Regions from separate parts of the Sphingobium sp. EM0848 genome, predicted to be linked through region 2. Evidence: riboswitches for the same ligand, from Rfam matches in the RefSeq annotation. Region 2 holds a riboswitch; each other region holds the start of a gene.
What was found. Region 2 has a riboswitch for cobalamin ahead of HUK73_RS25535 (cobalamin biosynthesis protein CobG). Riboswitches for the same ligand answer to the same signal wherever they lie in the genome.
Positions count from the first base shown of each region.

Region 1: another riboswitch for cobalamin. It lies ahead of HUK73_RS11245 (TonB-dependent receptor); the one in region 2 lies ahead of HUK73_RS25535 (cobalamin biosynthesis protein CobG).
Region 3: another riboswitch for cobalamin. It lies ahead of HUK73_RS15650 (TonB-dependent siderophore receptor); the one in region 2 lies ahead of HUK73_RS25535 (cobalamin biosynthesis protein CobG).

Region 1 is NZ_JABXWB010000001.1:2,322,551-2,324,812, forward strand. It holds gene HUK73_RS11245 (TonB-dependent receptor) at 1-1,523, opposite strand, end outside; cobalamin riboswitch at 1,762-1,988, opposite strand; gene HUK73_RS11250 (hypothetical protein) at 2,036-2,262, shown strand, end outside.
Region 2 is NZ_JABXWB010000005.1:1,646,736-1,648,997, forward strand. It holds gene cobO (cob(I)yrinic acid a,c-diamide adenosyltransferase) at 1-394, shown strand, start outside; gene bluB (5,6-dimethylbenzimidazole synthase) at 391-1,020, shown strand; cobalamin riboswitch at 1,087-1,316, shown strand; gene HUK73_RS25535 (cobalamin biosynthesis protein CobG) at 1,489-2,262, shown strand, end outside.
Region 3 is NZ_JABXWB010000001.1:3,212,283-3,214,544, forward strand. It holds gene HUK73_RS15650 (TonB-dependent siderophore receptor) at 1-1,506, opposite strand, end outside; cobalamin riboswitch at 1,710-1,949, opposite strand; gene dut (dUTP diphosphatase) at 2,118-2,262, shown strand, end outside.

The DNA.
Region 1 (2,262 bases), on a different contig from region 2:
GCGACCAGTTCATAGCCGCGCCGCTTGCTGGCCCCGGTCGGCTCGACGGCATTGCTGTCGCCCACGAAGCGCAGTTCGCTGCCGACATCCAGCCACCAATAGGTCGCGGTGAGCGAGAGGCTGCCATATTGGACGCGCCCGCCCAGTTCCTTGCCGATGCCGCGCACCAGCACCGGAACAGGCGTGTCGACATTCACCGCGCCGCGCACATCATTGGAATGAAAGCCCCGCCCCCAATTGGCGTAGAGTTCCAGATGCGGCGTGACCCGGTAGGCGACCGACGCCTTGGGCGAGAGGATGGCGTCATGGCCGCTGCCCTCGCCCAGCGCCTGCGCGGCGGCATCCCCGGCGCGGACGCTGTAATGATAATAATCGCCGCGCAGCCCGCCGATCAGGCGCAGGCCGGGTAAAGGCTGCCAGTTCGCTTCGCCATAGAGGGCGGCGGACAGTTGCTCGACATGATAGCGGCCGAGCGAGAAGAGGAACTGCCGGTCCGCGCTGCGGTCGACGCCGACATTGCCGATATGGTCGAAGCGGTTCTCGGTGCCGATGCTGAGGTTGAGGGTCGAGGCGACATCCCAGTTCTTCGAGGCGGTAAGGCCGGTGATCCAGCGGCGGTCATATTGGTGGATCTGCGCGCTGCGGCCGTCCGGATCGGCATAGGTGGGATTGCTGAACATCGCCCAGTCGTAGAACTGGACATAGGCGTTGGCGCGCCAGCCCGGCTGGGTGACGGCGACATTGCCGACGATCCGCGTGGTTTCGCCCCGCGCAGAGGGATCGGGCGAGCAGAAGACATCGGGGCAGACGGGGGAGCCGATGATCCGCTCTGGAATCTGCTCGGTCGGGCGCCAGGTGCCGCGATAGGCGTGCAGGGTCGCGTCCAGTTCGCCTCCGCCAAGCGGCACGCGATATTTGGCGAAGCCGCTATAATGACGCAGATGCTCCGCCTCTTCCCAGGGGCCGTCATAGCGCTTGGCCTGCGCCACCAGCGTCAGGTCGCCGGGTCCCACGTCCTTGATCGTGCCGCCCGCCGCCAGTCGGCGCGAGCCGTAGGAGCCGCCCTCCACCGCGATCCACGGGCGCGTAAAGCCATCAATCGTGGTCATATAGGCTGCGCCAGCCAGCGCGAAATCGCCGCCATCGGCGCGATAGGGGCCTTTGCGAAAATCCTCCCGCGCGACGATTTCGGGGATCAGGCCGTTCAGGTCGAGATAGCCCTGACCATGACCGTGCGAGCGGAAATTCATCTGCACGCCGTCGATATAAGTGGTGAAGTCCGATCCATGGTCGAGGTTGAAACCGCGCAGGAAATATTGGTTCGCCTTGCCGCTGCCCGAATGCTGGGCCGCGACCATGCCGGGCACCGCTTCCAGCAGTTCGGCGACGCGCAGCAGCGGGCGGACCAGCAGGTCGGCGCCGCCGACGCTGCCCTCGCTCGCGGCATGGGCGACGCCGATCTTTTCCTCGCCGCGTCCGAAGACGACGATATTCGTGGCCGGCGCCTCTTCGGCGGCGGGCATTTGGGCCAGCGCCGGCGGGGCGATGCCCGCAGCGATCAGGGTGGCGATCAATCCATATTTCACAATCATGTCCTCCGGCGCCTGCGACTGCCGGGGGAGACCTGCCGTCCGGGACGACCGGCGCGCGAAAGCAGCCGGACGCCATCAAGCGACCGCCACGCGAACCGAAGCGGCCTCCACCGCTCGTTCGTCGCTCAGACGGAAAGACACCGTGCCGCGGCCATCCCCTGGACCAGGGCAAGAGCGACCAGACGCAGGCAGGTCTCCTGGCTCACGGGTCATCGCTTGAAACATGGCCTTCCCAGGCCTCGCAGGGTTTAGCGTCCGGCCCAGTGGCTGATCCCTCGCGCTCCGGAAGGATCGATATGCCTCTCGCTCACCGCTTACAGTTGCAGGGACAGCCGGGGATTTGCACCCCATTCCCTATTAAGCCCCTCTCGGGACACCGGCGCGATCGGGAATGGCTCATAGGCACGCTTTGCGGGGATGGGAAGATGGGATAGAGGCGACCCATGCATTTCGACGATCAACTCCACCGCTATTTCGGCGTCCGCGACCTGGATGCGCTCACCCCTGATGCGCTGGCCGCCGGGCTGGAGCATATGCGCGTCGATTTCGGGCTGGAAACGGACAGGGCACGCCGCTTCGCACTCTGGTCGCTGATGGTCCTGCTGGGCGCGGCGCCCGATCTGGAGGAGGCGTTCGAGGACCCGGCGGACCGCGACGCGGCGCGCGACTT
Region 2 (2,262 bases):
CATGACCACCGGAGAAAAACGGGTGTTCGACGCGTTTCCCGACAATGTCGAATTCAAACCCATGGGCGAAGGCTTCACCTGGAATACACAGGACCGCACCCGCGACATTGCGCTTGCACGCGAAGCATGGGATGAAGTCAAACGCATGATCGCTGATCCCGCCTATGATATGGTCCTTGCCGATGAGCTTAACATCGTCCTGCGCTACGACTATCTGCCGGTGGAGGAGGTGGTTGAAGCCGTGACCACCCGCGGCGCGATGAAACATGTCCTCATCACCGGCCGCAACGCGCCCGACGCATTGATCGAGGCGGCCGATCTCGTCACGGAAATGACCCTTGTCAAACATCCCTTCCGCAGCGGCGTGAAGGCTCAGGCAGGAATCGAATTCTGACCCGCTCCACCTTCGACATCGCCGCCTTCGAGGATCTGGTCCATGCCCGCCGGGACGTACGGCATTTCAGAACCGATCCACTGAATGAAGCAGAGGTGGAGCAACTGCTGGCTCTCGCCCACAGCGCGCCTTCGGTCGGGCTGTCGCAACCCTGGCGTTTCGTGCGGATCGTCACGCCTGCATTGCGTGAAAGGCTCGCGGCTCACGTCGATGATCAGGTCGCAAAGGCGGGCAAGATCTATGACGGCAACGAAGACAAGCTCTATCGCAGCCTGAAACTGCACGGCCTGCGCGAAGCGCCGGTGCTGTTCGCCGTCTATTGCGACGAAGGCACCGAAACCGGCCATCGTCTGGGCGCGATGACCATGCCTGAAGCTCGCCGGTACAGCTGCGTGATGGCGATCCACACCCTCTGGCTCGCCGCGCGTATCCACGGCATCGGCCTTGGTTGGGTATCGATCATCGACCCGGCGACCGTCGATGCCATGCTGGAAATTCCCGAAAACTGGCGCTGCCTTGGTCTGTTGTGCCTTGGCTATCCGGTCAGCGAGGAAGCGACGCCCGAACTGGAACGGCGCGGCTGGGAGCGGCGGACCGACTGGCACTCCACCATCGTGACGCGCTGAAGCTTCGCCCCCTTTCCTTTCCCACTCTCTGCGCGTATGAAGCTGCCCTGGAACGGGTCTGTGCCCGCTCCATTCGATCGCGTCGGTGCCCTGCAAGGGGCTTGAATGGGAATGCGGTGCGGGAGGGAGACTCCCAAATCCGCGGCTGTCCCTGCAACTGTGAGCGGCGAGCAAGGCAAGGACCGACCGCCCCCTTTTCAAGCGGGGAAGGTCAGCCACTGGAGCGATCCGGGAAGGCCCCCTGCCCATGCTATGACCCGCAAGCCAGGAGACCTGCCGTACGCAAAGGTCGCTCTTGCCATGGTCCAGGGGATGGTCACGGCTCGGTTCTCCGCACGAGCGACGGTTTAAGCGGCTGGAAGGGCAATCTTCCAGTCGTCGTTGCGACGTGGGAGGTGAAGTCCAGTGCGAGACGCGCAGAGCGCCGACGCTGCCATTCGCGGCTGGTGCCCCACGGCATGGCGCCCGATGGCTGCGGGCGACGGGCTGTTGGTCCGCGTCCGTCCGTCGTTTGGACGGTTGAGCATTGCCCAGACGCTGGGCCTCAGCAAAGCCGCTCACCGCTACGGCAATGGCCTTGTCGATCTCACCAATCGCGCCGCGCTCCAGATCCGGGGCGTGACCGAGCAAAGCCACCGTCCTCTCCTCGAACGGCTGGTTGCCCTCGGTCTCACAGATCCCGACCCGGCGCGCGAAAGCCGCCGGAATTTCCTGCTGAACCCGGACTGGTCGACTGGCGATGATACGGAAAGCATCGCGCAAAACCTCCTCGGCCGCATCGATGATCTCCCCGATCTTCCTCCCAAGATCGGCATTGCCATTGACATCGGCCCAGCCCCCGCCCTCACCCACGTCCCCGCCGATTTCCGTTTCGAGCGCAGCGAAACCGGCGCCCTCCTGCTCCGTGCGGAGGGACGCACATTCGGCACGCCGACCAGTATCGAAACAGCGGCGCAGGACCTGACAGCGCTCGCCCGCTGGTTCCTCGATACGGGTGGCGCCAGCTCTGGTCGGATCGCGCGGCACAAGGCCCCGTTGCCGTTGGCCCCGACAATTGCGCCCGCCCATCCCCGCACCTTGCAACAGCTTCTGGCGCAAGCCCCAGGCCCCTTTCACGGCCTTCCTTTCGGTCAGATCGATGCGGACGGCCTTGCCGCCCTGGCCGAATCGCCAGGCGTCATAGGCCTTCGCCTCACTCCGTGGCGTGGCCTGATCCTCGAAGGAGGCACGATCAGTCCTGTT
Region 3 (2,262 bases), on a different contig from region 2:
CTCATGCGGCGAATTGCCCGGCGCGTTCACCACCGTGTAGACCGGCGCATAGACCGATACGATCATGTCGCGCAGCTTGGCGTTGAAATAGGTCACATCGATCCGCGCATTGCCGTTGAGGAAGGCCTGTTCGACGCCGACTTCCCAGCCGGTCGATTTTTCCGCCTTGAGGTTGGGGTTGCCGACGAAGCCGCTGGTCGGCGAATAGCCGAACAGTTCGGCGAAGGTCGGCGCCTTGATCCCGGTGCCGCCCGCCGCGTGCAGCCGCGTGCCGGTGTCGAAGTGATAGCTGGCCTGCGCGCGCCAGGTCGTGGCGTTGCGGAAACGGTCGTTGTCGTCATGGCGCAGAGCGATGCCGATGCCGCCGCGATCATCCAGTTGCAGCTGATACTGGCCGACAAAACCCCAGTTCGTGATCCGGCGGCGCGGATTGGCGGCGGAAACCTCGCCGCGGTTGTGGAACTGTTCGCGCTCATAATCGATGGCGCCTGTCAGCACATGGGACAGCGGCCCGGTCGAACCCAGCTTCAGGGTCGAAACCCAGCTTGCCTTGGTGCGCTGGCCATGGGTGCCGTAGGTGATGGCGCCGTCATCGTCCAGAAAGATGCGCTTGCTGTCCTGCATCTGGGCGCTGAAATCGTTGATCCACGGCCCGTCCGCCCCGACGGTCGCACCGACCAGTCCATAGAAGGCGTCATTCCGGTAGGAGCCGCCCGCGTCGATCGCATTGCCGGTGAAGACATAGTCCTGGCTGTTGGTATCCGCGTCGATGTGATTGTAGCGCGCCACGGCCCGCAGCGCGACGGAGCCGGCCTGATAGCCGATCTTGCCGCTGACCGTGCCGATCTTCGAACCGATGTCGCGCGATCCGCCCGGCGCCACGACATAGCCGCCAATGCCGGAATAGGAGCCGGTCAGCGCATAATCCATGTCGCCCACGGTGCCCGCGCCACGGACGGCGCCCTGCAACGTGTCGAAGGAGCCGCCCTCGATCCGGCCCGAAAAGCCCGGCAGATCGCGACCGCTGGCGGTCAGGTAGCTGATCACGCCGCCGATCGCATCGGAACCGTAAAGCGCGCTCTGCTCGCCGCGCAGCACCTCGATCCGGGCGCCTTCGTCGGCAAAGAGCGTCGCGAAATCATATTCGCCATAAGTCGCGTCGGACGCTTCGATGCCATCAATGACCATCAACGTGTGATTGCTCTCCGCGCCGCGAATGCGCACCTGCGTCAACCCGCCGACCGGCCCGGTGCGGGTCACGGCTATGCCGGGCACGTCGCGCAGGACGTCCGACACGATCTGCGTCTGCCGGTCGCGCAGGGCCGTCGTGTCCAGCACGGTGACGGACGTGCCGAAGGTCGCGGTCGATATGCCGCCCGCCGCGCGGGTGCCGGTGACGATAATCTGGTTCGTGACCATGTTTTCCTGGTCCGCGTCCGAAGCCTGCGCAAAGGCAGCGCTGCTCCAGGCAAGAGCAAGACAGGAGATGGCAATCGCGTTTTTCATGAAAATACCCCCTTGGCGCCTGAGCAGGCCGGGCGGGGCGTACCGATCCGTCCGACAAGGCGTGAACCCTGCCGGACATGCGACGGTCGGCCTGCATCCATGACCGGGCGCTCGCCCACGGACGCAAAGCCGCGCGGCCCCAGCCGCTTCGTTCGTCGCTCAGACGGAGAGTTACCGTGCCCCGGCCATCCCCTGGGCCAAAGCAAGAGCGACCAGACGCCGGCAGGTCTCCTGGCTCGCGGGTCATCGCTTGATGCACGACCTTCCCAGACCTCGCAGGATTTTGCGTTGGCCCAGTGGCTGGCGGCAGGACATCATGTCCCGGCCGCCTGTGCATCGCGCTCGCCGCTCACAGTTGCAGGGACAGCCACGGTTCCGAGGATTTCCTCTTGCCGCATTCCCTATTAAGCCCCTTTCGGGACACCGGCGCGATCTGGGATCGGGCATGCCCGATCCGGGGCAAGCGCATAGGCGAAGCGCAACGCTTTGTCCATTTCCCAAACGGGAAGGCCCGTCGGGGCCGTGGCGGAGCTTCCCCTTTCAGGATCGGAAAGGATGGGCTAGCCTGCGCGCGAACGAAACGTCCACTCCGATGTCACTGAGGAACTGTCTTGAGCGCCCAATTCGAACTGAAAATTCTCGACCAACGCATTCACGAATGGGGCCTCCCGGATTTTCAAACGGACATGTCGGCGGGAATCGACATGTATGCGTGCCTCGACGCTCCGCTGGAATTGCAGCCGCAGGCCGATGCGG